4 linked regions of the Tahibacter amnicola genome follow. The protein of the gene in region 3 interacts with the protein of the main gene of each other region in a pairwise test. Links are inferred from orthologs where the notes say so. Each region holds a gene or a part of one and is shown on either strand. Other genes may lie near its edges. The genes, in order: yhbY, hfq, rho and nusG.

Region 1 (5,610 bases), 780 kb from region 3 along the record:
GGTGTCCTTGCCGATCAGTACCGTCGCGATACCCCGGTTGTCGGTGAGAACGGCGCCCGCGGCCCGGCCCAGCTTGAGCATGAATTCCGCGGTGATGGGCCACTCGCCGACGCGCCCGCGAATGCCGTCTGTCCCGAAATATTTGCGCTCGCTCATGTGTTGGGGCCAGTTTGAGGGTCGCGTAGGTTGCCAGACTCCTTTCCCGGGAGCCACCGAAGCGACCCTGATGCGGATTGCCCGCCCGATTTTACTCGTCGTCATCCCATCGCCGTGGCGCGGATCCGGTGCGTGGGCGCGATGGCGCATCGGCCACCGCCGCCCAGACGGCCAATGCGTCGCGGGTTGCGGCGACATCGTGCACGCGCACCAGCCCGGCGCCCCGCTGCACCGCAATCAGCGCCGCAACCGCCGAGGCAACGACACGGTCGCCCACCTCGCGGCCCGTAAGGGTGCCTAGCATCGATTTGCGCGACAGGCCGACCATCAGCGGGACGCCGAGCCCGGCCAGTGCCTTGAGCTGGCGCAGCAGCTCCAGGTTGTGTTCCAGCGACTTGCCGAAGCCGAAGCCCGGATCGACCAGGATGCGTTTCTTGTCGATGCCGGCCAGCTCGCAGGTAAAGATGCGATCGGCAAGGAAGCGTTTGACGTCGGCCACTACCTCCTCGTAATTCGGCGCCTCCTGCATGGTGCGCGGCTCGCCCTGCATGTGCATCAAGCACACCGGAACCTTCAGCTCGGCTGCCGCATCCAGTGCACCGGGCAGGCGCAGGGCCTGGACGTCATTGATCAGCCCCGCCCCGGCCGCGACGGCGGCGCGCATCACGTCGGGCTTGGAGGTATCGATCGACAAGGGAACCGTCGTCTGGCGCGCCAACCCCTCGATCACGGGGATGACGCGCGCCAGTTCCTCTTCTGCACTGACCGCTGTGGCCCCAGGCCGCGTTGACTCACCGCCGATATCCAGCAGGTCAGCGCCTTGCTCCACCAGGGCCAGTCCATGGGCAATCGCTGCCGCGGCGTCCGCGTGCCGTCCACCGTCCGAAAAGGAGTCGGGCGTGGTGTTGACGATGCCGCAGATCAACGGGCGGTCCAACACCAGCTCGCGTCCGTTGCACGACAAGGTGGGATAAAACATGGCGGCCACTCCCTCGTCCACGATCGGATGCCGGACTATCGCAGCCGGCAGCCGCCTTCGCCAAGCGCGCCTGCGTAGCGCGATGCCGTCTACCAAAGCAGCAAGGCCGCCCGAAGGCGGCCTTGCGAGGCATTCACCGCTGACGCAGTCAGTGATCGGATGGCAGCGCGTTGCGGCTGGTCACCGCCGGGCCGCCGATCGGGCTTTCGCCCCGTCCGCCGCTGTTGGCACTGCCGTTGCCGTTGCTGGGACGGTTGGTGCCGTTCCAGTCGCGCGGCGGCGGCGGTTCGCGGCCTTCCATGATGGCGTCGATCTGCGGCGCGTCGATGGTTTCGTACTGCAGCAGGGCGTTGGCCATGGTGTGCAGTTTGTCCATGTTGTCGGCCAGGATTTCGCGCGTCCGCTGGTAGGCGCGATCCAGGATGCCGCGAACAACCTCGTCGATCTTGCGCGCCGTCTCGTCCGAGACGTTCTTGTGCTGGGTGACCGAACGGCCGAGGAAGACTTCGTCCTCCTGCTCACCGTAGGCGACCGGACCGAGTTCGTCGGACAGGCCCCATTTGGTGACCATGTTGCGTGCCATCTGGGTGGCCCGCTCGATGTCGTTGGAGGCACCAGTGGTGACCTTGCCCGCACCGAAAATAAGCTCTTCGGCGACACGGCCGCCGTAGAGCGCACACAGGCGGCTCTCGAGCATGATCTTGTTCCAGCTGTACCGGTCGCCTTCGGGCAGGTACATGGTGACGCCCAGAGCGCGACCGCGCGGAATGATCGTGACCTTGTAGACGGGATCGTGCTCGGGCACCAGGCGGCCGATGATGGCGTGGCCGGCCTCGTGGTAGGCCGTGTTCCGCTTCTCTTCCTCGCTCATGATCATGGAGCGGCGTTCCGCGCCCATCATGATCTTGTCCTTGGCGCGGTCGAAATGCGTCATCGTCACTTCGCGCGAATTCTCGCGGGCAGCAAACAGGGCCGCCTCGTTGACGAGGTTGGCGAGGTCCGCACCCGAGAAGCCCGGCGTGCCGCGCGCGATCACCAGCGGGTCGACGTCGGTCGCGACCGGCACCTTGCGCATGTGGACCTTGAGGATCTGTTCGCGGCCACGCACGTCAGGCAGCGGCACCACGACCTGGCGATCGAAGCGGCCCGGGCGCAGCAGCGCCGGATCGAGCACGTCGGGGCGGTTGGTGGCGGCAATGACGATGATGCCTTCATTGCCCTCGAACCCGTCCATCTCGACGAGGAGCTGGTTCAGCGTCTGCTCGCGCTCGTCATGACCACCGCCGAGGCCGGCGCCGCGATGGCGGCCGACAGCGTCGATTTCGTCGATGAAGATGATGCACGGCGCGTGCTTCTTCGCCTGTTCGAACATGTCGCGGACGCGCGCGGCGCCCACGCCGACGAACATCTCGACGAAATCCGAACCGGAAATGGTGAAGAACGGCACCTTGGCCTCGCCGGCGATCGCCTTGGCGAGCAGGGTCTTGCCCGTACCGGGCGAACCGACCATCAGCACGCCGCGCGGGATCTTGCCGCCCAGCTTCTGGAACTTGCCCGGGTCACGCAGGAAGTCGACCAGTTCCTTGACCTCTTCCTTGGCCTCGTCGCAGCCGGCGACGTCAGCGAAGGTGATCTTGACCTGGTCCTCGCCCTGCAGGCGCGCCCGCGAACGGCCGAAGCTCATCGCGCCGCGGCCACCGCCGCCGGACTGCATCTGGCGCATCACATAGATCAGGAACCCGATGAAAATCAGGAACGGCAGCCAGTTGACGAGGATGCCGACGACCGAGATACCGTTGTCGGTGGGTTCGACGCGCAGTTTCTCGACGTTCTTCTCGAGGTCGGCCATGTTGGCCTCGGTCAGGATCGCCGTGGTGCGCACGGAGCTGCCATCCTTGAGCTTGGCTTCGATCGTGCGGCCGTCGTTCTTGACCAGGACCTCGCCCACGCTGTTGCGCTTGACGCGATCCATGAACTCCGAATAGGCCAGTTCCTGCGGGCCCGCGCCGCGCGGGTTGAATTGCTGGAATACGGTCATCAGCACGGCGGCGATGATCAGCCAGATCAGCAGGTTCTTTGCCATGTCATTCATCAAGTTAACTCCTCACGCGCGCTTGCCCTGGGCCAGCGCATAGACTTCGTTGGATCGCGCCCGCGAAGCCTTTGGTTTACGGATGCTGACGCGTGAAAAGCTCGCCCGCAAGTTCCGTACGTAATCATCAAAGCCGACGCCCTGGAACAACTTGATCAGGAAGTTGCCCCCGGGCTTGAGCCAGTTCTGCGCAAATTCCAGCGCCAGCTCGGAAAGATGCATTGCCCGTGCCTGATCGACGACGTCGACGCCGCTCATATTGGGGGCCATATCCGAGAGAACAAGGTCCACCGGCGCCCCGCCCAGCTGGGCCTCCAGTTCCTTCAGCACGGAATCTTCGCGGAAATCACCGCAAATGAAGTCAACGCCGCTGATTCCCTGCATTGGCAGGATATCCAGGGCAATCACCCGGCCCTGCCCTTTCAGGCGTTCATTGACCAGCTGCGACCATCCGCCCGGCGCGGCACCGAGGTCGACCACCACCATGCCCGGCTTGAGCAGCCGGTCGCGCTCCAGCAACTCGTCCAGTTTGAACGCCGCGCGCGACCGATAGCCCTCCGCCTGGGCCTTCTTGACGTACGGGTCGTTGAAATGTTCCTGCAGCCAGCGATGGCTGCTCTTGCTGCGTGACATGGCGGATCGGAGTGCCGGGAAGCGGCCGGACGCGAGGGAGGGGGCGCGCATGATACCCTGTCGGCTTCCTCTGCGGCGGAATTGCCGCCCGAATCGAGACCCATGACCCTGACCAATAGCCAGCGCCGCTATCTGCGCGGCCTCGCCCACGACCTCAAGCCCGTCATTCTTGTCGGCGCCAAAGGTATTTCCGACGCCCTCGTCCAGGAATTCGGCCTGGCCCTGGACCACCACGAACTGGTGAAGGTGCGCATTCCGGCCGAAGACCGCGAAGATTTCGCCGCCATGGTCGTCCGGCTGGCCGAAGCCAGCGGCGCCGAGACGGTGCAGACGATCGGCCGCACGGCGGTGTATTTCCGCCGCAACAAGGACGAACCCAAGATCGCCCTGCCGCGCTGACCCGTCCATGCAGCTCTCGCTTAACCGACCGGGTGAATACCTGTTCGTCCGGGCCGTGGCAACGGACGCGGTAACGGTCGTGGACCGTCCGCTGACTCGCAGCTTCATCCTGGCGCCAGAACGGGCCATCGAGGACTGGGAAGTCAGCGCGGGATCCGTCCTGGAGCCCCGGCACGTCGAGCCCATCCTGGCGCTCAATCCCGCCGTGGCCATCCTGGGCACAGGCGGCCGCATCGTCTTTCCGCCCGCCGCGGTGCTGGCGGAATTCCTGACCCGGGGCATCGGCGTGGAAGTCATGGACAACGCCGCCGCCGCGCGCACCTACAACGTCCTGGTCAGCGAAGGGCGGCGGGTGGTCGTGGCGTTCATTCTGCCCTGATCGACGCCCGGGCTCTTTCGATCCGCCCGACGCGCCGGTTTTCCGGCGCAATCATCAGGACGGCGTCCCGCTCCGGCCGACCCCCTCTGCTTCGCCCAGCCGGCGCAACCGCGTCAGGGCTTCGACCTGGATCTGGCGTACCCGCTCGCGGGTGAGGCCCAGATCCGTGGCGATCTCGGCAAGGGTCTGGGCCGCATTGCCGGCCAGACCGTAACGGCGTTCCAGCACCAGCCGCTGCCGCGGCGTCAGCTTGTCGAGCCAGTCCGGCAGGCGGCCGCCGGCCAGCTCGGCAAAAATACCCCCGCCACTGCCCGCCTCCGATTCAGCCGCGATCTGCTCGACCAGGGCGCGGTCGTCGTCCTCGGACATCGGCGCATCCAGCGAGCGGATCTCCTCGGTCATGCAGAATAGTGCAGCGACTTCGGCCATTGGCTTGTTCACGGCATGGGCGAGCTCTTCCTGGGTGGGGTAGCGCCCCAGCGCACCGATCAGTTCGCGGCGCGCCTTCAGCACCTGGGCCAGCTCGCGCAGCACATGGACCGGCACGCGCACGGTGCGCCCCTGCTGCATGAGCGCACGCTGCACCGATTCACGGATCCACCAGGTGGCGTAGGTCGAAAAACGCAGGCCGCGCCCAGGGTCGAACTTCTCCACCGCACGAATCAGGCCGAGGTTTCCCTCGGCGATGAGGTCCAGCAACGGAACGCCGCGCCCCACGTAGCTACGCGCGACTGCCACGACCAGGCGCAGGTTGGCCTCGATCATCTGCCGGCGTGCGTCACAGTCACCGCGCGCGACCTGTTCGCCCAGGTCGCGCTCACCGCCCGCGTCCAGCAACGGAATCAGCCCGATTTCATTGAGGTAGGCGCTGGTGGAATTGCGCGCCTCGTCGCCCTGGGCGGGCTCGATGACGTCGAGCAGGGCAAGCATGTCGTCGGCATCCAGCGACGTTTCTTCGCGGACTGGCTGGAT
Region 2 (5,605 bases), 890 kb from region 3 along the record:
GCCGCGCCAGGGGTCGCGTTTGCCCGGCTCATTCCATGCCATGAGTGGCCCTCGTACGATTCGCGCCACTGCAGGCGCGCCATTGGATTGTCGGTCGTGGTGTAGTGTTCATTGGATGCGATTGTCCGGCCGGCAACCGCATGACGGAACGGTGGTCCGCCTGGGCAGGTTGCGGCCGGATTGTACCCGCAGGGTTCGGACAAGCCCAGCGCAGCCGTTGCAGTCCGCCCCCGGACTGCTACTCCCCTGGCCAGGACGCGCCATTCCCGGGCGCATGGATGGCCCCTTATTCCTTGAAAGCACATCCGCGGCTGCGCATAGTCGTCCTCCGCCTATGCCCGCACGCCGTTATTCATGATTGACGCACCGGTACGCACGAATCTGCCTCCCCGACCAGGTTTACACCCGGTGTCAGTTCGCACGGGACAGACATATGCGCCCCTCCACGCCAGTGCGGGGCAGCGATGAGCACGCTGCGCCCCCTGCCGATACCCAGTTCGCGCTGGCACGGTGGCCGCCGTTATGTCGCAGGGGCGCTGATGGTGGCGGCCACGTTCGCCGCAGGGATATTCCTCATTCCCGGCGTCGGGGTGCTGGCGCCACCGGCCCTGACCGCCCAGAACCTGCACCAGGATCCGGACGTCGCGCGATTTTTCGCCGACACCTTCCCATCGGGTAATCCCGCCCTGATGGCGCGGACGTCCGAGCGTATTCCCCATCTGCTGGACGCCGCACGCACGCGCATCGCGCGGGATTTCGCGGAGCGCCCACCGGTGCACCGGCTGCTCCTGCATACCCTGGCCGAGGTGTGCCTCAATCTTTCCTACTACGAAGGGACACAGCGCGCACTGGCCGACTCGGCGGCGCTGGCCACCGCGCACCGAATGGGCGACGCGGATGCCGATGCGCAACACGCCCTGCTGCGTGCCCGCCTGGCAGTGGAAACCGGCCGGGCGAGCGCGGCCCTTGCCGAGCTGGATTCCTTCCTCGGCAATCATGTCTCCACGCCGATCAGTCCGGAGCAGATGGTCTACCTGCGTCTGCAACGCCTGCGCGCACTGGAGGATTCCGGACGTGGACGGCAAGCCCGCCCGCAGGCGGAAGCCCTCCTGGCAGACACGGAGAAACACCTGGGCACGCAAAGCCTGGCTGCCGCGCGGGTCGGCGTGTTGACAGCGCGCCTGCGCTCGGCCGCCAGCGAGCATGCCGCGGCGCGTACGCTGGTCGAACGATCCGTCTATCAATTGCGGCGCCACTTCGGCGAGACCCACCCGGAACTCGCCCAGGCCTTGCTGGCCGCCGGTATGGTGGAGTACCACGACGGCCAACGGGTCCGGGCACTGGCGCTGGGCAATGCCGCCGCCGAGATTCTCGAGCGAATGGCTGACCGCCAGACCCGCCGCCTCCACCTGATCCAACGCAACCTCGGCATCCTCAACGCCCAGGCTGGCAACCACGCCGCAGCAGAGCGCTACCTGCGCGAGGCACTGGCCACCGCGCGCGCCATCCATGCTCCGGAACATCCCGATGTTGCGGCGAGCATCTACAACCTCGCCTACTTCGACTGGCGCGTCCTGCACAATCCCGGCGAAGCCATGCCCTTGATGCGCGAGGCGCTCGCCCTGGGCGAAAAATCCTGGGGTCCGATGCACCCGGACACCAGCGCGCTGCGCGTGAACCTGGCGCGCGTGTTCAACGAACTGCAGCTCTTCGATGCGACGCGCGAACTCCTCACCGACCGCCTGCCGACGATGGAAACGCCCGTCTGCGCCGTGGGCACGCGGATCGAACTGGCGCGCGCGCTCGCCCAGAGCGGTGACATCCCCGCGGCGCGGCCGCTGCTGGCACAGGCCCGGGAAAACATGGAACGCGTGTCCAAGCAGTCGCAGAAGCAACTGGAATCGGATTTCCGTGACGTGCAGTCCATCGTCAACGCCACGCTGAGTGTCAACAAGCTGGCGCTGGAACCTCGCAACGCCTCACGCAAAGTCGTGGGCGACGAGGGCCTGGCCCTGCCGGGTCACGCTCACTGACGCGATGCCAGGCGCTGCTTGAGGAACAGGCCGTCGCCGTCGGGAAGGCCGAACAGCGACTGCAACCGCGACAGCGGCGCATCGATTTCAATCGTCCAACCCGTATCGTCACTGGCTTCCCGCGCAACCACGCCGGCGGCGAACAGGCGCGAACGCAGACGCCCCTGGCCTGGTTCCAGCTGCAGGGTAAGTTGCACCCGGTCGATGCCAAGGCAGTCGCTGATGGTGTCGGACAGCAGGTCCATGCCCAGGCCTTCGGCGGCGGACACCCAGACCCGCTCCACCTCGCCGCCCTGTACCGTTTCGCGCCGCGGACGCTGGGCCTCGAGCCGGTCAATCTTGTTGTAGACGAGGATCTGCGGCACGTCGTCCGCACCGATCTCAGCGAGCACCGTCATCACGTCAGCGATACGCTGGTCACGCTCCGGATCCGCCGCGTCCACCACGTGCAGCAGCAGGTCCGCATCGCGCGTTTCCGCCAGGGTGGACTTGAACGCGGCCACCAGGTCATGCGGCAGGTCGCGGATGAAACCCACGGTGTCGGCCAGAACGAAGGGCCCGCAGGGCAAGCCTTCGATCCGGCGCAAGGTGGGATCGAGCGTGGCGAACAACTGGTCGGCCGCGTAGACGCCGGCGCCGGTGATCCGGTTGAAGAGCGTGGACTTGCCGGCGTTCGTATAGCCCACCAGGGACACCAGCGGCACCGCGTTGCGCAGGCGGCCGCGACGCGCCTGCTCGCGCTGCACGGCGACCTTTTCCAGGCGTCGTTCCAGTACTTTGACTTTTTCGCCCAGGAGCCGGCGATCGATCTCCAGCTGGGTTTCACCCGGGCCACGAAGGCCGATCGCGCCGCCGCGCTGGCGTTCCAGATGGGTCCAGCCGCGCACCAGGCGCGTCGACATGTGCTTGAGCTGTGCCAGCTCGACCTGGAGCTTGCCCTCGTGGGAGCGCGCGCGCTGCGCAAAGATATCGAGGATAAGTCCGGTACGCCCCACTACGCGGCACTCGCAGAACTTCTCGAGATTGCGCTCCTGCACCGGACTGAGCGCGTGATTGACCAGGATGAGGTCAGCCTCGTTGGCCAATTTGAGTGACTTGAGCTCGTCGGCCTTGCCGCTGCCGACGAAATAGCTGGGATTAGGTTTATCAATGCGCGCGGTCAGCGTCGCGACGACCGTCGCGCCCGCCGAGCGGGCCAGCTCGACAAACTCCTGCAGACGCGCCGCACCATCGGTCTCGCCCACCCAGTTGGGCTGGACGAGTACCGCGCGTTCGCCTTTCTTCGACCGTTCGAACAGAGTGGTCAGCCCTCGCTCGACTCGGAAACCTCGGCATGTTCGGCGGACGCCGAATGGCCGTGACCATGCGAACCGCTGTCACCGATGCGCACATTGCGGCTGGGTACCACTGTCGAAATCGCGTGCTTGTAGACCATCTGGCTGACAGTGTTGCGCAGCAGCACCACGAACTGGTCGAAGGACTCGATCGTTCCCTGCAGCTTGATGCCGTTGACCAGGTAGATCGAGACCGGCACGCGCTCCCGGCGCAAGGCATTCAGAAACGGATCTTGCAACGATTGCCCTTTTGACATTGGTGTTCTCCTGACAGCGAACCGGAAAAAAAGCGGCTGGGAACGCGCCACGACAACCCGGCGCCCCGGTCCAAGTGATTCAATCTTAACCGGTATTGAATGTTCCGAGAATGTCGATTCCATCATTAAACGCAGGGCCAGCGTAGCGGGTTGCACCTGTCGCCGTCGACGGCTGCCGCCGCTGCTGCGCCAATCCGCCGGGCCGGGCGGGCATTCGCCATGCCCGGAGCGCTTATGCCATTTCGCGCGGTGACGCCAGGAAGTGCTCGACCGCCTCGACGGCGGTGGCCGGCGTGGTGCCATGCTCCGGATCCAGCCAACGGGCGTCGAGCTCGGCACGCAGCATGGTGATCTGACGCTTGGCCAGTTGGCGGGTGGCAAAAATCGCCTGGTCGCGGAACTGGTCCGCGCCCAGCTCGCCATCCAGGTGCTGCCAGGCCTGGCGGTAACCGACCGCGCGGATTGCCGGAAGGTCCGGCAGCAGTCGCGGATTGCGCCGCAGCCGGCGTACCTCGTCCAGGAAGCCGGCCGCGAGCATGGCATCGAACCGCTGCGCGATCCGTTCGTGCAGCGGACGACGGTCGATCGGCACCAGCGCCAGCTTGAGCACCCGGTACGGCAATCGTTCTCCCGCCTGGCCGTGCAGGTCGCTCAGGCGTCGACCGGTGGTCGCAATCACTTCGAGCGCGCGCAGGATGCGTTGCGGATCGTTGGGATGGATGCGGCCGGCGGCGACGGGGTCGGCCTCGCGCAACTGGCCGTGCAGGGCCGGCAGCCCCTCGCGCTCCAGCCGGGCCTGCAGGGTCTCGCGCAGGGCCGGGTCTGCGGTCGGCAGGTCGGAAAGCCCCTGGGTCAGTGCCCGGAAGTACAGGCCGGTGCCGCCGACCAGAAGGGGAACGCCGCCCGAGGCGACGATCCCGGCCATCTCGCGCAGCGCGTCGACGCGGAACTCACCGGCCGAATAGGGCTCTTCCGGGTCGCGGATATCAATGAGGCGGTGCGGACAACGCCGCAGCGTTTCCGCGTCGGGCTTTGCGCTGCCGATGTCCAGGCCGCGATACACCAGGGCCGAATCCACGCTGATTGCCCGGAGCGCCGGATATCGCGCGGCCAGTTCGCAGGCCAACGCCGTCTTGCCCGACGCCGTCGGGCCCATGAGGAAGATGGCGCGTGGGCGACGATCGGTCTGCGGCATGCGGCGAGTGTAGTGGTCGGTGCCGGTAGTCGCACCGACGGTGGATTGCCGCCGGACGCGCGAGGCATCCGGCGGCGACGACAGGAGGAAAGCCTACTGGACGCCCATTTCGCGCAGCAGGTTGTGCGCGTTGTCGATCTTGTCCATCACCCACAGCATGTAGCGCACGTCGACCTGGATCGAACGCGTCAGCGGCTGCTCGTAGATCCAGTCGGCGCTCACGCTGTCCCAGTTGCTGTCGAATGCCAGGCCGACCAGGCGGCCGTGGGAATCCAGCGTCGGTGAACCGGAGTTACCGCCGGTGATGTCCAGGTCAGCCAGGAAGTTCACCGGCAAGGTACCCAGCGTCGGGGAGGCGTAGCGGCCATAGTCCTTGGCCACCAGCCGTTCGTATTCGGACTGCGGCGTGTTGAACGGCTCGACGCCGGTCGTCTTGGCGACGATACCTTCACCGGTGGTGAACGGCGTGAATTCCACGCCATCCTTCTTGATGCCCTGCACCCGCCCGAACGTGACGCGCAGCGAGCTGTTCGCATCCGGATACACCGCCTGACCATTGGCGTCGTTGTAGGCAATCATGGCGCGCATGTAGCGTGGACGCAGCTTCAGTTCGTTGCCCTGGCGCTCCTTGCGGGCCTGCTCGATGGCCAGCAGGTCTGGCATCAGCTTGACCATGAACGCCAGCGCCGGATCGGTGGACGCCTCGATGTCGGCCTTTTTCGCCTTGAACCACTTCAGCCGGCCCTCGGTGCGGGTCAGCTCGGTCTTGTCGTACAGGCCGGCCAC
Region 3 (5,788 bases):
AAGCTGATGGCATCGCCCTCCGCGCCCAGGCGCGCCGTCCGGCCGATCCGGTGGACGTAGTCTTCCGGATCGTTCGGCAGGTCGTAATTGAAGACATGGCTGACCGCGGGAATATGCAGTCCGCGCGCGGCCACGTCCGTGGCGACGAGCACATCCACGTCACCTTTCTGGAACCGCTCAAGCAATTTCTGGCGCTTGCGCTGCGGCACGTCACCGGATAGCGCGCCGACACGGAAGCCGTGGCGCTCCAGGCGCGTTGTTACCCGTTCGGCGGCGATCTTGGTGTTGACGAACACGATGCTGCGCAGGACCTCGTCGCGCGACATCAGATTCAGCAGCAGCGGCATCTTTTCCTCGGTCGCCGGGAAATAGACGGCCTGGCGCACCCGCGAGGCGGTGACCGATTCGGTCTCCGCGGAGAGCTTCTCCGGGTTGTTCATGTGCTCGTAGGCCAGCTCGAGCACGCGGTAGCTCAAGGTGGCCGAGAACAGCAGGCCCAGGCGGCGGTCGCGCGCCGGCAGGCGGCGCAGGACAAAGCGCACGTCCTTGATGAAACCGAGGTCGAACATGCGGTCGGCTTCGTCGATGACCATCACGTCGACGGCCCGCAGGCTGAACACATGCTGCTTGAAGTAGTCGATCAGGCGGCCGGGCGTGGCGATGATGATGTCGACGCCGCCACGCAGCTGTTCGCGCTGCTTGTCGTAGTCCACTCCGCCGTAGATCAGGGCCGAGCGCAGGCCCGTATGGCGCCCGAGGTTCTTGAAATCCTTGTCGATCTGGATGGCCAGCTCGCGCGTGGGTGCGAGGATCAGGCAGCGCGGATCGGTCTCCTTGCGCTCGGCCAGGGCCGGGACCGTCAACAGGCGCTGCATCGCGGCGATCAGGAAGGCGCCGGTCTTGCCGGTACCGGTCTGGGCCTGGCCGGCGACGTCGCGGCCGGCGAGCGCGACCGGGAGGGTCAGCGCCTGGATCGGCGTGCAACGCGTGAAGCCGCTGTCGTGCAGCCCGGCCAGAAGACGCGGGTGCAGGTCGAAATTGTCGAAAAAACTGTCAGTTAGTACGTGTTCGGACATTCATGATGGCCAGTAGGCCGGCGCGCCTCGCCGCTGGTTCACGCACCACACTTGAGGAAGCTTGCCAGTACCCCATATTGAGGTCCCAACTTGAAACGCTCGGTCGATTGGGCTCAAATTCCGCCCTCTCGGCCATGCTACCCGCTTCCCGCTGCTGTTCGCGACGTCCGCGAGTGTAGCCCAAACCTAGACATTTCCGCAGTTTGGCGGAAATCCTTCAGACGGAGAATTCCCTTGAGCCAGCTCATAGCCCATGCCAGCGACGATTCCTTCGAAACCGACGTGCTCAATTCGGCCGAACCGGTGCTCGTGGACTTCTGGGCTGAATGGTGCGGCCCCTGCAAGATGATCGCGCCGATCCTCGACGAACTGGCGGCCAATTACGAAGGCCGCATGAAGGTCGTCAAGGTCAACATCGACAACAACCAGAAGACGCCGCGCAACTATAACGTGCGCAGCATCCCGACCCTGATGATCTTCAAGAACGGCAAGATCGAGGCCACCCAGATCGGCGCCGTCTCCAAGAACCAGCTCACCCAGCTGATCGACCGCACCATCTGATCCAGCGCGGCCCCCCGCGCCTCGGCCCACCGGCCGGCGCGCGGGCCCGCAGGGCACCGGCGCGCTGTCGCGTCGAAAGCAAAGTCCGCCGGTCTGCCGCTTTACGCACCGATTTCACAGTGCTAACGTAGCCGAAGCGTTTCGGGGCGCAGCGCCCCACCCCTTCCGGTTCACCCCCTGATTCCATCCCGCCGGCGAGTTGATTGCCGGCCAACGGCGCCCATGCGAGGTTTGCCCGTGTCTGATATCGAGAACAAGGAAAACGGCTCGGCCGCAACGGCCGATGCGCGTCCCGACAATCCGCCTGCCGAAAGCCGCCCGTCGCGGCGCGAAGCGCAGGCCGCCCGAGCCGCCGCCAAGGCGGAAGCGGCTGCCGCCAAGGCGGAGGCAAAGGCCCAGGCCGGCGAAGCGCCGGAGCGCCGTGAAGCCGCCCCGCGCGACACCCAGCCGCGCGAATCGGCACCCCGCGAGCCACTGTCGCTGCGCGAACACGCGCCGCGCGACGAGGCGCCGGCCGAACGCCAGAACACGCAGGACCTCTTCAGCGGCGACCGCGCCGATTCGGGCAACGCCGCCTCCGGTGACGGCGGCAACGGCGCCCAGGGCCAGGGCGGCCAAGGCCCGCAGGGCCAGAACCAGGGCTACGGCCAGGGCCAGCACCAGGGCAGCCGCCGCGAAGGGCGCAACCGCAACCGTAATCGCCAGAATCGCCAGCAGCAGATGCGCGGCGGCAATTACGAGGACGAAATTCCCGACGAGCGCAATGGCGGCGGCAATGGTCCGCTGATCAACCTCACCGAGCTCAAGCGCAAGCCGGCCGCGGCGCTGCTGGACATGGCCGAAGGCCTCGGTATCCAGGAAGGTGTCGCCCGCGCCCGCAAGCAGGACGTCATCTTCAACATCCTCAAGGCGCATGCCCGCAGCGGCGGCGGCATCTGGGGCGAAGGCGTACTGGAAATCCTGCAGGACGGCTTCGGCTTCCTGCGCTCGGGCGACGAGTCGTACCTGGCCGGCCCGGATGACATCTACGTCAGCCCCAGCCAGATCCGGCGCTTCAACCTGCGCACCGGCGACTACATCACCGGCCGCATCCGTCCGCCGAAGGACGGTGAACGCTACTTCGCGCTGCTGAAGGTCGACGACATCAACGGCGAGCCGCCGGAAGCGTCGAAGAACAAGGTCCTGTTCGAGAACCTCACGCCGCTGTTCCCGCGCCGGTCGTTCCACCTGGAACGCGGCAACGGCTCGTCCGAAGACATCACCGGCCGCATCCTCGACCTGATCTCGCCGGTCGGCAAGGGCCAACGCGGCCTGATCGTCTCGCCGCCCAAGGCGGGCAAGACGATGATGCTGCAGAACGTGGCCCAGGCCATCGTCAACAACCATCCGGAAGTGCACCTGATCATCCTGCTGATCGACGAGCGCCCGGAAGAAGTGACCGAAATGCAGCGCAGCGTGCGCGCCGAGGTCATCAGCTCCACCTTCGACGAACCGGCCGCGCGCCACGTGCAGGTCGCCGACATGGTGATCGAACGGGCCAAGCGCCTGGTCGAACACAAGAAGGACGTGGTCATCCTGCTCGACTCCATCACCCGCCTGGCGCGCGCGTACAACACGGTCGTGCCGTCCTCGGGCAAGGTGCTCACCGGCGGTGTCGACGCCAATGCCCTGCAACGCCCCAAGCGATTCTTCGGCGCCGCGCGCAATGTGGAAGAAGGCGGCTCGCTGACCATCCTGGCCACCGCGCTGATCGATACCGGCTCGAAGATGGACGAGGTCATCTACGAAGAGTTCAAGGGCACCGGCAACATGGAAGTGCATCTTGACCGCCGTATCGGTGAGAAACGCGTCTATCCGGCCATCAATATCAATCGCTCGGGCACGCGCCGCGAAGAACTCCTGATCGAACCGGACCTGCTCCAGAAGATCTGGATCCTGCGCAAGCTCCTGCATCCGATGGACGAACTCGGCGCGATGGAGTTCATGCTCGACAAGATGAAGAACACCAAGTCCAACGACGAGTTCTTCAACTCGATGAAGCGTGGCTGATCGCCGCTGACCGAGACGTAAAAAAAGGCCGGGAAACCGGCCTTTTTTGTTTCCCGGTTCCAGGCGGGAACCGGCTGCCGGCGGATATCAGCCGCGCCGCGCGCGCTGCCAACGCGCCAGGGCCTCGCGCGTACGCAGCCGGCCCACCTCGATCACTTCGTCGGCGCGCTGGAACTCATAGAACGCACAGACATTGCGCGGAATCGAGATCACCAGATCCGGCGGCTGGGCAGCGAGCTTGTAGCGGGTCAGGGTTTCCTGCACGACATCGAGCGAGCGGGCGAACAGTTCCAGCAGGCCCGGCTCGGTGACGGCGACACGCCGTGATCGCTTTTCCATGAACCGCTCGAATGCCGCACCGATCCGCGAAAAGCTGAATCCCGCGGAATCCGCCGATACCGGCTCGACGATTTCCGGACGCGTGATCGGCGTTTCGCGCTCGGAGATCCCTTCGGCTTCCGCGTTGACGTCCACGGCGATCGTCGCGTCGGTCAGGTCGCGCAGCGTCGGCGTCACCGGCACGGGATTGAGCAGGCCGCCATCGACCAGGCGACGCCCCTGGTACAGGTGTGGCCGGAAGACGGTGGGAATCGAAATCGAGGCACGGATCGCGTCGAACAGCGAGCCGCGTGAGAACCACACTTCGCGCTGCGCGTCGATATCGACCGCGACGGCGGTATAGCTGATCGGCAGGTCTTCGATATCGATGTCACCGACCATCTCGCGCAGCGCGCTGATGACGCGGTGCCCCTTGATCAGTCCGCCGCCCCGCCAGGTCCAGTCGACCAGGCGCAGCACGTCGAAGGTCTTCAGGCTGCTCGACCAGTGGCGATAAGCCTCCAGCTTGCCGGCCGCGAAAACCCCGCCGACCAGCGCTCCCATCGAGCTGCCGGCGACCGACTGGATGACATAGCCCTGTGCCTGCAGCTCCTCGATCACGCCGACATGGGCGTATCCGCGCGCGCCGCCCGATCCGAGGACCAGGGAGATCGCGCTGCGGCGCGGCGGTTCGGGGTTGGCGACAACGACGGGCGTATTCATGGCCGGTACGCGGATCCTCAGGGACAAAAGCGTGGCGGGGTGCCGCCGATCAGGCCTGGTACGCCCCGATCGACAGCTGCAGCAGGATTTTCATTTCCTCGCGCAGACTCAGCGGCGCGACGATCTCGGCATCCGGTCCGTATTTGAGGACATCCATCAGCAATTCCTTGGAATTGCTGTAGGGCACCTTCAGTTCGTAACGGCCATCCGACAGAAATGCGCCCTGCTGCTGCGAATGCCAGTGTTCGTCGGCCACCCAGCGCGAGGCATGCGGCGAAAAGCGGATCGTGGCCCAGGCCTTGGGCGCGCCGGAAAAGATGCCGTAGCTGGCGGCCAGATGCTTGTCGAGTTCGGCGTCGTCGCGATCGATCGCCTCGGCATCGAGCATCTGCGGGGCCGCGATCCGGTCGACGGCAAAACTGCGGAGTCCTTCGCGCTCATGGTCCCAGGCGTCGAGATACCAGTTGTCGCGGTAGTGCGCCAGGCGCTGTGGGGAGACCTGGCGTTCGGTGGTCTGCCCGGTGGAGCGAGCGCGATAGCGGAACTTCAGCTGGCGTCGCGCCACGACGGCGCCAGCCACGACGCGAAAACTGATTTCGTCCAGTTTGCGATTTCCGCTGGCGATGACGCGAATGCGCTCAACCGGCAGTTTTCTACCGCTGACGTGATCCGAGAGCAGCGCCTCGATCCGTTTCTCGAACGGCGCCAGCGCATCGGAGAGGATGCCCGGCCCGCTCTTGGCCGTCAGCGCGTTGAGTGCCAGCAGGGCCGACAGCTCGTCGCTGGTCAGCCACAGGCCCGGCAACTCGAACCGCTCGGCTTCCGCGCCATCGTAGCGAAAGGCGGCCTGGTCGCCCTCGCCGCTCTCGATCGGAGCGCCGAGCGCATCGCGCAGGAAAGCGACATCGCGGTACAGGGTGGCGCGGGAACATCCCAGCTCGTCCTTTAGCCGCTGCAGGCTGACCGGATAGCGCGAGGCCTTGAGGATGCGGTGCAGACTTAAGATGCGTTCGTATCGGTCCATGTCCCGATTGTGGCGGCTAGGGCCGCTGCTTCGCCAG
Region 4 (5,863 bases), 4.3 Mb from region 3 along the record:
GTGTCGACTGGTCGACGATGACGCCGAGGCCCATCGTGGTCGACAGTGACACCTTCTGCAGGTACTGGCCCTTGGCGGTGGCCGGCTTGGCCTTGACCAGGTCGGCGAGCAGCGCGTTGAGGTTGTCCTTCAGGGCTTCCGGAGCGAAGTTGGCCTTGCCGATCGTCGCGTGGATGATGCCGGCCTTGTCGTTACGGAACTTGACCTGACCCGCCTTGGCGTTCTTGACCGCCGTGGCGACGTCAGCCGTGACCGAACCGTCCTTCGGGTTCGGCATCAGGCCACGCGGGCCGAGCAGCTGACCGAGCTTACCAACGACGCGCATGGCGTCCGGTGTCGCGATCACGCGACCGAAGTTCAGCTCACCGGCCTGCATGCGCTCGGCCAGATCGTCCATACCGACGGCATCGGCACCGGCCGCCTTGGCGGCTTCGGCCTTCTCGCCGGCCGGGCAGAACACGGCCACGCGGATGGTCTTGCCGGTGCCGTGCGGCAGCAGGCTGGAACCACGGACGCCCTGGTCCGACTTCTTGGCATCGATGCCCAGACGGACGGCCACGTCGACGGACTCGACGAACTTGACCTTGGAGTTGTCCTTCAGGATCTTGAGAGCGGTGTCGACCGCGTAGGCCTTGCCCGGCTCAACCAGACCCTGGAGTGCTTTGAAACGCTTGCTGATCTTTGCCATGACCTTAGATCTCCGTGTTCAGGCCCATGCTGCGCGCGCTGCCGGCGATCGTACGAACGGCGGCTTCGAGATCAGCGGCGGTGAGGTCCGGCATCTTGGTCGTAGCAATCTCTTCGAGCTGCTTGCGGGTGACCTTGCCAACCTTCTCGGTGTTCGGACGCTTGGAGCCCGACTGGATGCCGGCAGCCTTCTTGAGAAGGATCGAGGCCGGCGGGGTCTTGGTGATGAAGGTGAACGAACGGTCCGAGTAGGCCGTGATCACGACCGGAATCGGCAGGCCCGGTTCCAGCTTCTGCGTGGCGGCATTGAACGCCTTGCAGAATTCCATGATGTTCAGACCACGCTGACCGAGCGCCGGACCGACCGGCGGCGACGGGTTGGCCTGGCCGGCCTTCACCTGCAGCTTGATGTAGCCAACAACTTTCTTTGCCATTGATGTGCTCCTCGGGTGCTATCGCCTGATGTCAGGCTCCCCGTAACAGGCAAGGACGACACGGGACGCGACCATCGCGCCCATTGCCGTCCCAGCGATCAGGCTTTCTCGACCTGGCCGAACTCGAGCTCGACCGGGGTGGAACGCCCGAAAATCAGTACCGCCACGCGCAGGCGGCTCTTTTCGTAGTTGACTTCCTCGACCACGCCGTTGAAGTCGTTGAAGGGGCCCTCGGTGACACGGACCATTTCGCCCGGTTCGAACAGCACCTTCGGCTTGGGTTTTTCGACGCCTTCCTGGACACGACGCAGGATGGCATCGGCTTCCGAGTCCTTGATCGGCAGCGGGCGATCCGCCGTACCACCGATAAAGCCCATCACCTTGGACGTTTCCTTGACCAGATGCCAGGATTCGTCGTCGATCTTCGGTGCCTTGTTCTCGGTGTCCGTTTCGATCTGAACCAGGACGTAGCCCGGGAAGAACTTGCGCTCGCTGCGACGCTTCTGGCCGCCGCGCATTTCGATCACTTCTTCGGTCGGAACGAGAACTTCGCCGAATTTGTCCTGCATGCCGGCCCGCGCCACGCGCTCTTTGAGCGCCCGGGCCACCTGATGTTCAAAGCCCGAATAGGCGTGAACCACGTACCAACGCTTGGCCATGTCTACTCCGCTCAGAGCTTCAGCAGCCAGTCGAGCACCACTACCTTCAGCAGCAGATCGATCAGGCCAAGAATGATACTGAGAATCACGACCACGACGGCGATGACGCCGGTCAGTCGGATGGTCTCGTCGTAGGTCGGCCACACCACCTTGCGCAGCTGGATGTGCGACTCGGCCAGGTAATGGCGGAGCGAGCGACCCAGCGCGGTCTGCAGGGTGACGAAGACGCCGGCAGCCAGGGCGGCCAGCAGACCCAGGACGCGAACGATTTTCGCGGCCTCGGAGAAATAGTAGAAGCCCACGATGCCGCCCACCAGGAGAATGGCAGCAATCGCGAGCTTGGCAATATCGCCGGCATTCGAGCCGGAGGAAGCTGATTCGACTTTCGCGTTCATATCCTAGCGGCCGTAGCGGCCCCCGCATCGGCGCATCCGCGCTTGAGCAAAGCCGAAACTGCAGAATGGCACGCCAGGAGGGACTCGAACCCCCAACCTGCGGTTTTGGAGACCGCTGCTCTGCCAATTGAGCTACTGGCGTACCGCGTAAAACCCGGTATTTCTAAACGGCGATGGCGGCCAAGGCCGCCAGCGCCAGACTTTTACCGACGAGCTCCCTTCATGGGGACTCACCGTCGTACCTCAAGTGTCTTCGTGATCAGGCGAAGATCTTGGCGACGACGCCGGCGCCGACGGTGCGGCCACCTTCGCGGATCGCGAAGCGCAGACCTTCTTCCATCGCGATCGGCGCGATCAGGGTGACAACCATCTTGATGTTGTCGCCCGGCATCACCATCTCGACGCCTTCCGGCAGCTCGACGTTGCCCGTCACGTCCGTCGTACGGAAGTAGAACTGCGGGCGGTAACCCTTGAAGAACGGGGTATGACGACCACCCTCTTCCTTCGACAGCACGTACACTTCCGCTTCGAACTTCGTGTGCGGGTTGATCGAACCCGGCTTGCACAGCACCTGGCCGCGCTCCACTTCGTCACGCTTCGTGCCGCGCAGCAGCAGACCCACGTTGTCGCCCGCCTGGCCCTGATCCAGCAGCTTGCGGAACATTTCAACGCCCGTCACCGTCGTCTTCACCGTCGGACGGATACCCACGATTTCGATTTCTTCGCCGACCTTGATGACGCCGCGCTCGACGCGACCCGTCACCACCGTGCCGCGACCCGAGATCGAGAACACGTCTTCCACCGGCATCAGGAACGGCTTGTCCAGCACGCGCACCGGCTCCGGAATGTAGCTGTCCAGCGCTTCCACCAGCTTGATGATCGCCGGCACGCCGATGTCGCTCTGATCACCTTCCAGCGCCTTGAGCGCCGAACCCTTGATGATCGGGGTGTCGTCACCCGGGAATTCGTACTTGCTCAGCAGGTCGCGAACTTCCATCTCGACCAGTTCCAGCAGTTCCGCGTCGTCCACCATGTCCGCCTTGTTCAGGAAGACCACGATGTACGGCACGCCGACCTGGCGCGCCAGCAGGATGTGTTCACGCGTCTGCGGCATCGGACCGTCAGCCGCCGAGCACACCAGGATCGCGCCGTCCATCTGCGCCGCACCCGTGATCATGTTCTTCACGTAGTCGGCATGGCCCGGGCAGTCAACGTGCGCGTAGTGACGGTTCGGCGATTCGTATTCCACGTGCGCCGTCGAGATCGTGATTCCGCGCGCCTTTTCTTCCGGCGCCGCGTCGATCTGGTCGTACGCCTTGAACTCGCCGCCAAAACGCTCTGCGCCAATCTTGGTCAGCGCCGCCGTCAGCGTCGTCTTGCCATGGTCCACGTGACCAATCGTGCCGACGTTCACGTGCGGCTTGGTGCGCTCGAATTTACCCTTGGCCATGCCTGCAAAACCTCGAGAAATCAAAGGAGGTGGACGAGTTCAAAACGTTCTGGCAACTCGTAGATGGTGCTCACGAATGGAATCGAACCATCGACCTCTTCCTTACCAAGGAAGTGCTCTACCGACTGAGCTACGTGAGCGTGCAACTAAATACTGCGGAACTGCTTCAATGGAGCGGGAGACGGGAATCGAACCCGCACAATCAGCTTGGAAGGCTGAGGTTCTACCATTGAACTACTCCCGCATACTAACTCCGAAATACACGGAACCAGTACTGGTGGAGGGAGGTGGATTCGAACCACCGAAGGCGTAAGCCAGCAGATTTACAGTCTGCCCCCGTTGGCCGCTTGGGTATCCCTCCAGCACGGAGCCCGGCATTTTCGTTACCTCGAGGTCGAATGTCAATGCTTGATCCGCATCGGCGAATTCGACGGCACAGGGTGACTGTGGCGGGGGCGCGGAGATTACCGACTTGAAAGGGAAAACACCAGCGTAAGGTTTCCCCCTACCCGGCCGTGCCAAACGTGCCCGCGAAAGACGGTTGATCCTTCAACAATTGTTACGAACCGTGATGAATTCCTCACTCCGGCACGTCGCGTGCTTTTACCTCGGCGCCTGCCTCCGAAGCAGCACGTTCCGTAACCAACCGTTCAAGGGGATTCCAAGTGAGCACGTTCCGTTCTTCCCGCACTCGCCGCCTTCTCGCCGTTTCCGCCCTGACTCTGGCGGCCGCCGGCGCGTTTCCTTCTTCCGTCTTCGCGCAGGCCACGGGTAATGTCGACGTCGACATCAACCTTCAGGGCGGCGTGACGATCCTGTACTACTACTCGGCGGTCGATGTGAACATCAACCTGACCGACGTCGTCGGCTCGCTGGCCGGCTGCTCGGGCTCGGGTGATGTCTCCTGTAGCCAGGGCCCGGCCGCCGCCGCGGTCACCGCTGTTCCGACGCCGGCCGTGTCGCCGACGGAACTGGTCGCCAACTTCAACATCTCGCCGCCCGCACTGGGCTTCAACGCCGCTTCGCTGCCGCTGGTCCTGCAGAATGTGTGGGCCGTGCGCGCGGTCGGCGGTGGTGCAAATACGACAGTGGCTGTCGCGGGTGGCGCAGGCACGACGCTCGCGGGCCCGACGGCGGGCACCTCGATCGGTCTTTCCGGCTTCCAGGTTCAATCCGGCGCAGCCGGCCCGGCCAGCTCGATCCAGTTCCCGGATCCGGGCCTGGTGAACGCCCGCTCGGGCGACGTCCGCATGAGCCTGAACCTGACCAGCGCCACGCAGCTGGGCATGTACAGCACGACGGCGGGTTCCAATACCGACGTCAACTTCACGCTGACCGTCACCAACACCTGATCGATCAACGAGACGGGACGAGACGGACGCAGCCATGTTGGCACTTTCTGCCACCGCACTGGCTATCGGACTGGCGACGGCATCTCCGCAGGGGATGCCGTTGTCAGGCGCCATCGGTGCCGTGAATCACGGCCCGACCATCCTGACTGTCCCACAGCAAGTCGTTCACCTGGAGCCGATCACCGTACAGGAATTGATCGGCAACGCGGCACAGCCCCAGCCGACCGGCGCGATCACGGGCGATTTCGACGGATCAGCCATCGTCGGCCGTGGTCAACTCAATCCGCCGCCGCTTCCCACTGTCATCCGCCGTCCCTTGCGCGGCCTTTGGCGCATGTCGACGCCCGGTGGCGCAATGCGCCAGGAGCGGGTGAAAGTCGAGATCGAAGGTATTGATGGCAGTCCCGGCGTACTGACCGCCGATGACGGTTCCCAATTGAAGGTTCCTGTCGCCGTGACGGAGATGTCGCCGCGCGCGGTTGCGACGGGGCCGAACGAAATGGCGCTGGAAGGTGGAATTGTTCTGGAAATTCCCACCGCGGCACTGACCAACGCGGCACACTATCGGGGACGCCTGGTCATCCGAATCGAGGGTTATTGAGTGCGCACACTCCTATTGCTGCTTCTGCTCCTGCTCGCCGGAAGCGCAGCGGCCCAGGTCGGCATCAGCCCCGCCTACTACGACCTCAGCCAGGAAGACGCTGGCAAGACCCAGACCTTCCGCATCTTCAACTACACCACCGAACCCAAGAAGGTTCGCGTTTCGCTGGTGCCGTGGAAAGCCGACGGTAATAACCAGCCTCAACTGCTGGAACCGGGCCCGACCACGCTGGACCAATGGGTCGTCGTCAATCCCGTGGAGTTCGAGGTGAAGGCGAAGTCATCG

Evidence for each region.
Region 1: the proteins of rho (region 3) and yhbY interact in binary tests that used the Escherichia coli proteins (3 or more experiments, as listed by UniProt). The link is inferred for Tahibacter amnicola from one-to-one orthologs.
Region 2: the proteins of rho (region 3) and hfq interact in binary tests that used the Escherichia coli proteins (3 or more experiments, as listed by UniProt). The link is inferred for Tahibacter amnicola from one-to-one orthologs.
Region 4: the proteins of rho (region 3) and nusG interact in binary tests that used the Escherichia coli proteins (3 or more experiments, as listed by UniProt). The link is inferred for Tahibacter amnicola from one-to-one orthologs.

Annotation. Positions count from the first base shown.
Region 1 is NZ_CP104694.1:2,078,695-2,084,304, reverse strand. What follows is about bases 2,877-5,610. They hold yhbY (ribosome assembly RNA-binding protein YhbY), read left to right. Parts: upstream 2,877-3,962; coding sequence 3,963-4,259; downstream 4,260-5,610. Other genes in these bases: N4264_RS08805 (sigma-70 family RNA polymerase sigma factor), read right to left, coding at 4,693-5,610; N4264_RS08810 (Mth938-like domain-containing protein), read left to right, coding at 4,267-4,638; rlmE (23S rRNA (uridine(2552)-2'-O)-methyltransferase RlmE), read right to left, coding at 3,240-3,860; ftsH (ATP-dependent zinc metalloprotease FtsH), read right to left, coding at 2,877-3,227. In the rest of the region: glmM (phosphoglucosamine mutase), read right to left, coding at 1-156; folP (dihydropteroate synthase), read right to left, coding at 248-1,135; more of ftsH, read right to left, coding at 1,284-2,876.
Region 2 is NZ_CP104694.1:2,194,296-2,199,900, reverse strand. The notes cover bases 1,981-4,709. They hold hfq (RNA chaperone Hfq), read right to left. Parts: upstream 3,625-4,709; coding sequence 3,337-3,624; downstream 1,981-3,336. Other genes in these bases: miaA (tRNA (adenosine(37)-N6)-dimethylallyltransferase MiaA), read right to left, coding at 3,857-4,709; hflX (ribosome rescue GTPase HflX), read right to left, coding at 2,027-3,331; N4264_RS09345 (tetratricopeptide repeat protein), read left to right, coding at 1,981-2,033. Also shown: FtsH protease activity modulator HflK, read right to left, coding at 1-42; more of N4264_RS09345, read left to right, coding at 465-1,980; more of miaA, read right to left, coding at 4,710-4,819; N4264_RS09325 (S46 family peptidase), read right to left, coding at 4,913-5,605. UniProt on the Escherichia coli protein: RNA chaperone that binds small regulatory RNA (sRNAs) and mRNAs to facilitate mRNA translational regulation in response to envelope stress, environmental stress and changes in metabolite concentrations.
Region 3 is NZ_CP104694.1:1,299,358-1,305,145, reverse strand. The notes cover bases 1,369-4,280. They hold rho (transcription termination factor Rho), read left to right. Parts: upstream 1,369-1,874; coding sequence 1,875-3,686; downstream 3,687-4,280. Other genes in these bases: N4264_RS05415 (patatin-like phospholipase family protein), read right to left, coding at 3,774-4,280; trxA (thioredoxin TrxA), read left to right, coding at 1,369-1,637. Outside these bases: more of trxA, read left to right, coding at 1,311-1,368; more of N4264_RS05415, read right to left, coding at 4,281-4,727; N4264_RS05410 (helix-turn-helix transcriptional regulator), read right to left, coding at 4,777-5,751. UniProt on the Escherichia coli protein: Facilitates transcription termination by a mechanism that involves Rho binding to the nascent RNA, activation of Rho's RNA-dependent ATPase activity, and release of the mRNA from the DNA template.
Region 4 is NZ_CP104694.1:5,617,516-5,623,378, forward strand. The notes cover bases 1-2,987. They hold nusG (transcription termination/antitermination protein NusG), read right to left. Parts: upstream 1,781-2,987; coding sequence 1,220-1,780; downstream 1-1,219. Other genes in these bases: rplA (50S ribosomal protein L1), read right to left, coding at 1-688; rplK (50S ribosomal protein L11), read right to left, coding at 693-1,121; secE (preprotein translocase subunit SecE), read right to left, coding at 1,792-2,175; tuf (elongation factor Tu), read right to left, coding at 2,435-2,987. In the rest of the region: more of tuf, read right to left, coding at 2,988-3,625; N4264_RS22105 (hypothetical protein), read left to right, coding at 4,291-4,977; N4264_RS22110 (hypothetical protein), read left to right, coding at 5,012-5,578; N4264_RS22115 (fimbrial biogenesis chaperone), read left to right, coding at 5,579-5,863. UniProt on the Escherichia coli protein: Part of the processive rRNA transcription and antitermination complex (rrnTAC). The complex forms an RNA-chaperone ring around the RNA exit tunnel of RNA polymerase (RNAP).